DNA from 3 places in the Streptomyces sp. NPDC024555 genome. Region 3 is predicted to be linked to each of the others. Evidence: riboswitches for the same ligand, from Rfam matches in the RefSeq annotation. Region 3 holds a riboswitch; each other region holds the start of a gene.
What was found. Region 3 has a riboswitch for S-adenosylmethionine ahead of ACZ4FH_RS12735 (aminotransferase class V-fold PLP-dependent enzyme). Riboswitches for the same ligand answer to the same signal wherever they lie in the genome.

Region 1 (3,263 bases), on a different contig from region 3:
CACCGCCGAATACGCCTACCGCTTCGACCCGGTGGGCGTCGTGGACCCGGGCGAGGACGACACCTCGGAGCTGAAGGTCTCGTCCGTCGTCGCGATCGGCCGCGACACCCTGCTCGTCGAGGAGCGCACCGACCGCACGGCACGGCTGCACCGCGTCACGCTGCCGCGCGGCGCCGGGATCCTGGGGTCGCGCTGGGACGCCCCGGCCTCCTCCCCGTCGTACGAGGAGCTGACGGACCCGGCGGCCTCCGGTGTCCCGGTGCTCCGCAAGAGCCTCGTCGTCGACCTCGGGACGGTGCCGGGCGTGCCCGGCAAGATCGAGGGCGTGGCGGTGACGGGCCGCAGCACCCTGACCCTCGTCAACGACAACGACTTCGGGATGACGGACGGGGCCGGCGCCTTCGACGCGCACGGGCGGCTGGTCGACTCCGGGATCAGGACGACCGTGACGACCATCGAGCTGCCCCGGCCGCTGACGCACTGACACCCGGTCATGTCCCTCGGGCCGCCGGGCTCCCCGCCCGGCGGCCCGGTCGCGTCCGCGCGCCCCGTTTCGCGCCCCGCCGTCTTCCGCCGCCCGCGCCGCACCCGTACGGTGGGCGCGCACACCGCCCGGCCGGACACCGGACACGGGGATCCGGTCAACGGACGTGTGTGCGAACCGTGTTCCTCCGTCCCCCCACCGCCAGGAGTACACACATGGACCGCAGAAGGATCATCCAGGGCACCGCGGCCACCGTCGCCGCGGCGCTGCTCCCCTCGTCCGTCCGGGCCAGCGCGGCCGAGGCCGGCGACACGGACTACCCGACGGCGCACTGGGTCCCGGCGTCGGCCTCCAACTACACGGTCTCCTCGCGCCCTTCGGCGTATCCCGTCCAGTACGTGGTCATCCATGTCACCCAGGAGACGTTCTCCGACGCCGTGGCCATCTTCCAGAACCCGGCGAAGCAGGTGTCCGCGCACTATGTGGTGCGCTCCTCGGACGGCTACATCGACCAGTGCGTCCGGGAGAAGAACATCGCCTGGCACGCGGGGAACTGGGACTACAACACCCGCAGCATCGGCATCGAGCACGAGGGGTACGTGGACCAGCCCTCGTACTTCACCAACGCCCTGTACGAGAAGTCGGCCCTGCTGACCGCCTCGATCTGCGACCGCTACGGCATTCCCAAGGACCGCGCGCACATCCTGGCCCACTCCCAGGTGCCGGGCTCCGACCACACGGACCCGGGCAGCCACTGGGACTGGGTGCGCTACATCCGGCTGGTCAACCTGCTGAGCGCGGGCTGAGCCCGCCGCACACGCCACGAACGCCCCTGCGCCGTACGGGAACCGACCACCAGTCGAGACGGCGGCGGCGGTGTCCTTGACGGCGCCACCGGGCGGGCCGAGACTGACGGGGACGGTCACGACTGTCAGCGCCGCGCGCACGGGCTCCCCGTCCGCGCGGTCATCGGCCCCGGCCCGCTGACGGGCAACCCTTCGGCCGCGATGGGGTGCTCCGGGTGACGACCGGGTCCTGTCGGTGCGACAGGACAAGCGCGGCCCCGCCTCCCGCGGGCCCCGACGGCAGGACCGGTGGGAAGTGCCCAGGATCGGATTGACGAGGCGTCTGCACATCGATCTGCTGCGCGTCGCCGGCGCCGCGTAGGCGCCCGCTCCCCGGGGTCCGCCCGGCCCGCCGTCGACGGCCGGCCGGACCGCCACCGATCCGCCCCCGCACCCGCCGGCCCGCTCCGTGAGCGGACGGCCACCGGCCGGTCCCCCGCGCCCCGCACACCCTCGCGCGGGCGCCATCGCCCCCTCCCCGTCCCGCCGCCCGGAACGCGGCGGCGGCTCCGCCGTTCCTCCAGGGATCCCACAGGAGAGTCATGCCCGAAACAGTCTCGCCCGGCCCCGGTACGACCGGAACGCCCCCGCACTCCCCCGCCCCCTCCGTCTCCCCCGCCCGTGCGCTGGGCCTGCGCCCTCCGTCGGGCATCGCCTCGCCGCGCTTCCTCAGCCGGATCGGCGTCGGTCTCGCGGGCGGCTTCTATCCCGCTCCGCACCGCTACGAACTCTTCCTGTCCGCCGGCTGTCCGCGCTCACTGCGCGTCTCGATCACCCTGGACCTGCTCGGCCCGGGGCGGAGCGTCACCACCACCCTGCTGACCCACCCCGCCGCCTCTCCGGAGGGCTTCGCCTCGCTGCGCGCCGCCTACGAGGCGACGGTGCACCACTACGACGGCCCGCTGACCGTCCCCGCGCTGCGCGACCGGTGGAGCGGACGCATCGTCAGCAACCACACCCCGGACATCCTGCGCGATCTCGCCGGGCTGGTGTCCGGCCGGGACACGGACCGCCCCGGCGCGCTCACCCCTCCCGCCCTGGCCCTCGACATCGAGGCGCTCCGCGAACTGCTGGAGCACGGTCTCGCCGACGCCGGCGGACGGGCGGCGGTGCTCGGCGCGCTGGAGCGCCGGCTCCCGCTGCGGCCGTACGCGCTGGGCGACGGGCTCACGGCCGCCGATGTCGACCTCTGGACGGCCCTCGTCCAGCCGGGCGCCTCCGGTGCGCCGGGGGCGTATCCCCGGCTCCAGGCGTACGTCCGCCGGCTCGGCGGGCATCCGGCGTTCCGGCGGGCGTACGGGACCCTGCTCGCCGCCGCGTGAGCGGTGCGTCAGCCGGTCCCGGCCGCCGAGGGATAGCGGACGAAGAGGACACCCTCCACCGCGCCGTCGGGCGCGCCGTAGACATGAGGCACATCGGCCCGCCAGCGGACGCTCGCACCGGGACCGACGGTGCGGGTGGCGTCCGGCGGGCCGACGACGGCGGTGCCGCTCAGGACCATCAGGCTCTCCCGGGTGCCGGGGACATGGGCCCGGGACTCCTGGACGGCGCCCGCGCGGATACTGACGCGGAAGACGTCGGTGACGGCCGATCCGTCCTCGTCCTCGTAGCGCTCCAGCAGGACGGCGGTGACCGCGCTGCCGGACACGCCGGTGCGGACGGGGCCGGGGCCGGCCGTCGCGGGCGGGTCGCCCAGGGCGGCGCTGAGGGGCAGGCCGAGCGCGGTGGTCAGCGCGTACAGCGTCTCCAGGGTGGGGTTGCGGGTGCCGCTCTCCAGCTCGGAGAGCGTCCCCTTCCCCACGCCGGACCGGCGGGCCAGCTCCGACAGGGACAGCTCCCGCTCACGCCGCAGCGCCCGGAGCCTGCGCCCCACGTCCTCGTTCAGCCCCATCGGCCCGTATCCGCTCCGCAGTTCCCGGTTGACGGGCGTCGGC
Region 2 (3,263 bases), on a different contig from region 3:
CGGAGCGGCCCGGGGATCAGCAGCCGCCGGCGACGGCCGGGATGATCGAGATGCCGGCGCCGTCCGGGGTGGCCGTGTCCAGGCCGCCCTCGAAGCGGACGTCGTCGTCGTTGACGTACACGTTCACGAAGCGGCGGAGCTTGCCCTGGTCGTCCAGGACGCGGGCGGCGATGCCCGGGTGGTTCTTCTCCAGGGACTCGATCACCTCGGAGAGGACGGCGCCCTCCGCGGGGACCTCGGCCTGGCCGCCGGTGTAGGTGCGGAGGATGGTGGGGATGCGGACCTTGACGCTCATGGTGTGCCCTTCCTGAAGTCTCGGGTGATCGAAAGCTACTCAGTTACCGGCGAGTCCGGCCGCGCGGAACGCGTCGAGGTTCGGCCGGATCGTGGCCGTCGCCTGAGAGGTCTCGGCCACCGCGTCCAGGGTCTTGAGGCCGTCCCCGGTGTTCAGGACCACGGTGGTGAGCGCCGGGTCGAGCAGGCCGTCCTCGATGAGCTTCTTCGTCACGCCGACGGTCACACCGCCCGCGGTCTCGGCGAAGATGCCCTCGGTGCGGGCCAGCAGCTTGATCGCGTCGACGATCTGCTCGTCGTTCACGTCCTCCACCGCGCCGCCGGTGCGGCGGGCGATGTCCAGGACGTACGGGCCGTCGGCCGGGTTGCCGATCGCGAGGGACTTGGCGATCGTGTTCGGCTTCTGCGGGCGGACCACGTCGTGGCCGGCCTTGAAGGCGGCGGAGACCGGGGAGCAGCCCTCGGCCTGGGCGCCGAAGATCTTGTACGGCTTGTCCTCGACCAGCCCGAGCTTGATCAGCTCGCGCAGCCCCTTGTCGATCTTGGTCAGCTGGGAGCCGGACGCGATCGGGATGACGATCTGGTCGGGCAGCCGCCAGCCGAGCTGCTCGCAGATCTCGTACGCCAGGGTCTTGGAGCCCTCGCCGTAGTACGGGCGCAGGTTGACGTTGACGAAGCCCCAGCCCTCGCCCAGCGGGTCGCCGATGAGCTCGGAGCAGAAGCGGTTGACGTCGTCGTAGTTGCCCTCGATGCCGACCAGCTCGCCGCCGTACACCGCGGCCATGACGACCTTGCCCTGCTCCAGGTCGTGCGGGATGAAGACGCAGGAGCGCAGGCCCGCGCGGGCGGCGGCGGCGCCGACGGCGCCGGCCAGGTTGCCGGTGGAGGAGCAGGACAGGGTGGTGAAGCCGAAGGCGCGGGCGGCCTCGACGGCGATCGCGACGACGCGGTCCTTGAAGGAGTGCGTCGGGTTGCCGGAGTCGTCCTTGACGTACAGGCCGCCGGTGACGCCCAGCTCGCGGGCGAGGTTGTCGGCCTTGACCAGCTTGGTGAAGCCGGGGTTGATGTTGGGCTTCTCGGCGACGTCGGCGGGCACCGGCAGCAGCGGCGCGTAACGCCAGATGTTGTCCGGACCGGCCTCGATGCGCTTCTTCAGCTCCTCGGGAGAGCCGCTCGGGAGGTCGTACGCCACTTCGAGCGGCCCGAAACAGGACGCGCAGGCGAAGATCGGGCCGAGGGCGAATCGCTCGCCGCATTCGCGGCAGGAAAGCGCGGCGGCGGGACCCAGGTCCGGGGAGGAATCGGTGTGAACTGCGACAGTCTCAACAGCCATGATGGCGAGGCCCTTTCTCCTCATCTTCCTCATGGCGCGTTTCGCCACGAGACGGAATTGGCACCTTCCCCACCGAACCTCGCGGTCGGCAGGAGGGTTGCCGGGACTTCAACGGGCCGTTCCCTCTGTCCCTCTGGATGAGCGCTGTGGCACCGGATCGTGGGCGCACCATGGATCCGGGCGTTTATCGGCGGACGGACCCCGGCATGCGATGGCCATCTGCGTTGTTCAAGACTGTAACCGAAGCACCGGAGGGTTGAGATAGTCGTCCGGTCCGCGAGATGGATCACATACAGGGAGTGCCGACCGTGCTGGAAGAGGTCGAACGCTGGCTGGCCAGGCGTTCCTGGTCGGCCGCCGACCGTCCGCTGGACCGTCTGCTGGCCGCCAGGGCCGGTCTGGGGGCCGGGGACCCGCACGGCGGAAGCGTCAGCGTGGTGCTGCCCGCGCTGAACGAGGCGGAGACCGTCGGTGACATCGTCGCGACGGTCCGGCGCGAGCTGATGGAGAAGGTCCGGCTGGTCGACGAGCTGGTGGTGATCGACTCCGGTTCGACGGACGCCACCGCCGAGGTGGCCCGCCGGGCGGGTGCCCGGGTGATCCACCGGGACGCGATCCTGCCGCGTCTGCCGGCCGTCCCCGGCAAGGGCGAGGTGCTGTGGCGGTCACTCCTGGTGACCGGCGGGGACATCGTGTGCTTCGTGGACGCGGACCTGAGGGAGTTCTCCGCGGACTTCGTCTCGGGCATCGTCGGACCGCTGCTGACCGACCCGTCGGTGCAGTTCGTCAAGGCCATGTACGACCGCCCGTTCGGGGACACCGCGGGTCAGGGCGGCCGGGTCACGGAGATGGTGGCGCGCCCGCTGCTCAATCTGCACTGGCCGCAGCTGGCCGGTTTCGTCCAGCCGCTGGGCGGCGAGTACGCGGTGCGGCGCTCCCTGCTGGAGCGGCTGCCGTTCCCGGTCGGTTACGGGGTGGAGCTGGGCCTGCTGGTCGACGCCCTGCACACCGTGGGCCTGGACGCCCTCGCGCAGGTGGACGTCGGGGTCCGCCGCCACCGCCACCAGGACGGCCAGGCGCTCGGCCGGATGGCCGCCGCGATCTACCGGACCGCGCAGCTGCGGCTCTCCCGGGGCCATCTGGTCCGCCCCCATCTGACCCAGTTCGAACGCGGTGAGCACGGCTTCGTCCCGCACACCTATCCGGTGGACACCGAGGAACGGCCGCCGATGCGCGAGATCGAGGAGTACGTTTCAGGCCGCGCGGCCTGACTTCGCACGTTTGGGCGGTTCGTGATCGGGCTAGATTCCGCAACATGGTCTCCGAGCACGCCCCGCAGCCCGCTGCCCAGGTCCTCGTCGCGTCCAACCGCGGCCCGGTCTCGTACACGCTCCGTGACGACGGCACGCTCGACGCCAAGCGCGGCGGCGGCGGGCTGGTCTCCGGGCTGAGCGCCGTCGACGACAAGATCTGGGTCTGCGCCGCCCTGGGCGACGGCGACCGCGAGGCGGTCCGCAGAGGGGCCGCCGAACCGGGCGTCCGGATGCTCGACATCGACGCGGACGTGCACGCCGACGCGTACAACGGCATCGCCAACTCGGTCCTCTGGTTCATCCACCACCTGCTCTACCAGACC
Region 3 (3,263 bases):
CTCTTCCCCCGGGCCCGGGTCACCAGCCTGTTCCCGTTCCTGCTCTTCCTGCCGCTGCGCTTCCCCGCCTGGATCGTGCTGATCTTCTGGTTCGCGCTCCAGTGGCTGGCGGCCGAGGGGGCGGGCAGCGGACCGGGCGTGGCCTATCTCGCCCATGTGGTGGGCTTCGCCACCGGCTTCCTCTACACCTGGGGACGCTACCGGCGCGATCCCGGCCCGGCGCGTTCCCGGCACAAGGCTCTAGAGTGAAGTCTCCAGCCACGGCCACCGAGGGAGAAAGCCAGCCGTGATCACCGCGATCGTGCTCATCAAAACCAGCGTGGACCGGATTCCCGAGATCGCCGAGGCCATCGCCGCGCTGGACAGCGTCAGCGAGGTCTTCTCGGTCACCGGTACCTACGATCTGATCGCCATGGTCCGGGTCCCCCAGCACGACGACCTCGCCGACATCATCCCCGGCCGGATCAGCAAGATCCCCGGCGTCGAGGCCACGGACACCCATGTGGCGTTCCGTACGTACTCCCAGCACGATCTGGAGGCGGCGTTCGCCATCGGCCTGGACGGCTGAGCCGGACGGACCACCGCAGCACGGCGGCCGGGTACGGGACGATCCCGTACCCGGCCGCCGTGCTGTCGGGCTCAGATCTGGGCGGCGCCCCGGTCCGGGACGCAACGGCCGTCCTCGGTGCGGTACTTCCACCGGGCGCCCTTGCCGACGAGCTCCCTGACCGCGCCGAGGAAGCGCTCGATGTGCTCGTCGGGCGTACCGGCACCGAAGCTCACCCGGATGGCGTTGAGGGACCTCTCGCCGGGGGCGGCCTCCGGCGCGCCGCACTCGCCGACCTCGCGCGGGTCGCTGCCGAGCAGGGTGCGCACCAGCGGGTGGGCGCAGAAGAGGCCGTCGCGCACCCCGATGCCGTACTCGGCGGAGAGCGCGGCGGCGAAGTGGGAGCTGTTCCAGCCCTCCACGACGAAGGAGATGACACCGACGCGGGGGGCGTCGTCGCCGAAGAGCGAGAGGACCTTGACCTCGGGGACCTGGGCGAGTCCGGCGCGGACGGCGGCGACCAGGTGCTGCTCGCGGGCGACCAGCTCGTCGAAGCCGGCCTCGGTGAGCGCCTTGCAGGCGGAGGCGATGGAGTACACGCCGATGACATTGGGCGAACCGGCCTCGTGGCGGGCGGCCGTGGTGTGCCACTCGACGTCCACTCCCCCGTCGGCGCGCCGGGCGACCGTGCGGGAGGCACCGCCGCCTGCCAGATAGGGCTCGGCGTCGCGCAGCCAGTCGGCGCGGCCGGCGAGGACGCCGGAGCCGAAGGGCGCGTAGAGCTTGTGTCCGGAGAAGGCGACCCAGTCGACGTCCAGTTCGCCGATGTCGACCGGGTGGTGCGGGGCCAGCTGGGCGGCGTCGAGCACGATCCGGGCGCCGTGGGCGTGGGCGGCGGCGGCCAGTTCCCTGACGGGCCACAGTTCGCCGGTGACGTTGGAGGCTCCGGTGACGCAGACCAGCGCCGGACCGTACGGGTCGCGGTCGGCGAGCGCCCGCTCCAGCGTGGCGACGGCCTGGGCGGGGGTGCGCGGGGCGTTGAGGTAGGTCACCCGGGCGTCGCGCCAGGGCAGCAGCGAGGCGTGGTGCTCGGTCTCGAAGACGAAGACCTGGCAGTCGGCGGGCAGGACCGCGGCCAGCAGGTTGAGCGAGTCGGTGGTGGAGCGGGTGAAGATCACCTGGTCCTCGGCGCGGCAGCCGAGGAACTCCGCGACGGTGGCGCGGCTGGACTCGAAGAGGTCCGTGGAGAGCTGCGAGAGGTAGCCGGCGCCGCGGTGGACGCTGCCGTAGTACGGGGCGTAGGCGGCCACGTCGTCCCAGACCCGCTGGAGGGCCGGCGCGCTGGCGGCGTAGTCCAGCGCGGCGTACGTGACCTCACCGCCGGTGACCAGCGGGACGGTGACGTCCTTGCCCAGAACGGGCAGCGGGGCACAAACCGAACGGTCGGAGGCGGCGGTGACGACAGACATGGCGAACTCCCGTAAGAGGCAGGCGAGATCCACGTGCCGGCGGATACGCGGCAGCACGGGGAGAAGAGAGAAAAGGGTGTGCGGAGAAGGGCTCGGGCCGTACGGACCGAAAAGCCCTAGCGCATTCGCGTGCTCACAAGAGGCTCCCTGAGGACCAGGACCCCACGGGTGGACATCTCACGATGTCGAGGGGTCCGCGCTTGCCGTAAGCCTCGCTGCCCACGGCCTGGTCTTCACCCGGGGCACCCCGCCACGGACGGAGGGTTGCCGGACAGCGGGCCGGGGCCGTAGTCGCTGTCACTCATGACCTGACCAGCATCTTGCCATACGCCGGGGAACGCGCAAGGCGCGGTCCAGGATCCGGACCGCGCCCCGTGGCGTCTCCCCGCCGGGATCAGGCGTTGCTGGCCACGACCCAGCGCTCCAGCGCCCGGCCTGCGGCGCCCGAGTCGATGGACTCGGCGGCCTTGGCCATCCCCTCGGCCAGCCGCGCGGCGAGCGGGGCGTCCGAGGGCTCCAGGGCGGCCAGCGCCGCCGCGGAGTTCAGCAGGACGGCGTCGCGCACCGGACCCGTCTCGCCGGCCAGCAGCCGGCGGGCGACATCCGCGTTGTACGAGGCGTCAGCGCCGCGCAGCGCCTCCACCGGCACCAGGTCGAGGCCGACGTCGCGCGGGTCGAAGACCTCCTCGCGCACCTCTCCGTTCCGGGCGATCCAGACGCGGGAGGTCGCGGTGGTGGTCAGCTCGTCCAGGCCGTCGTCGCCGCGGAAGACCAGCGAGGAGTTGCCCCGCTCGGCGAGGACGCCCGCGACGATCGGCGCCATCCGCAGATCGGCGACGCCGATGGCCTGGGAGCGCACCTTGGCCGGGTTGGTGAGCGGGCCCAGGATGTTGAACGTGGTCGGGGCGCCCAGCTCGCCGCGCGCCTTGGCCGCGTGCCGCAGCGAGGGGTGGAACTTCACCGCGAAGCAGAAGGTGATGCCCGCCTCCTCGGCCACCTCGGCGACCCGCTGCGCGGACAGCTCCAGATTGACGCCCAGCTTGCCCAGGACGTCGGAGGAACCGCTCGCGGAGGAGGCGGCCCGGTTGCCGTGCTTGACGACCTTGGCCCCGGTGCCGGCCACCACGATCGCGGACATGGTGGAGATGTTGACCGTCTTGGCCATGTCCCCGCCGGTGCCGACGATGTCGACGGTGGGTCCGGGCACCTCGATGGTGACGGCGTGCTCGTACATCGCGCGCACCAGG

Region 1: it holds a riboswitch for S-adenosylmethionine, as region 3 does, so the genes downstream of both, ACZ4FH_RS11105 (putative leader peptide) here and ACZ4FH_RS12735 (aminotransferase class V-fold PLP-dependent enzyme) in region 3, are expected to answer to the same signal.
Region 2: it holds a riboswitch for S-adenosylmethionine, as region 3 does, so the genes downstream of both, thrC (threonine synthase) here and ACZ4FH_RS12735 (aminotransferase class V-fold PLP-dependent enzyme) in region 3, are expected to answer to the same signal.

What each region holds. Positions count from the first base shown of each region.
Region 1 is NZ_JBVHKV010000005.1:337,633-340,895, reverse strand. Features, by position in the region: gene ACZ4FH_RS11115 (esterase-like activity of phytase family protein) at 1-484, shown strand, start outside; gene ACZ4FH_RS11110 (N-acetylmuramoyl-L-alanine amidase) at 700-1,290, shown strand; SAM riboswitch class IV at 1,405-1,548, shown strand; gene ACZ4FH_RS11105 (putative leader peptide) at 1,526-1,651, shown strand; gene ACZ4FH_RS11100 (glutathione S-transferase C-terminal domain-containing protein) at 1,872-2,651, shown strand; gene ACZ4FH_RS11095 (helix-turn-helix domain-containing protein) at 2,660-3,220, opposite strand.
Region 2 is NZ_JBVHKV010000013.1:229,023-232,285, reverse strand. Features, by position in the region: gene ACZ4FH_RS23965 (MoaD/ThiS family protein) at 17-295, opposite strand; gene thrC (threonine synthase) at 335-1,627, opposite strand; SAM riboswitch class I at 1,645-1,771, opposite strand; gene ACZ4FH_RS23955 (glucosyl-3-phosphoglycerate synthase) at 1,936-2,898, shown strand; gene ACZ4FH_RS23950 (alpha,alpha-trehalose-phosphate synthase (UDP-forming)) at 2,943-3,263, shown strand, end outside.
Region 3 is NZ_JBVHKV010000006.1:266,104-269,366, forward strand. Features, by position in the region: gene ACZ4FH_RS12725 (rhomboid family intramembrane serine protease) at 1-249, shown strand, start outside; gene ACZ4FH_RS12730 (Lrp/AsnC family transcriptional regulator) at 287-568, shown strand; gene ACZ4FH_RS12735 (aminotransferase class V-fold PLP-dependent enzyme) at 640-2,016, opposite strand; SAM riboswitch class IV at 2,208-2,325, opposite strand; gene trpD (anthranilate phosphoribosyltransferase) at 2,411-3,263, opposite strand, start outside.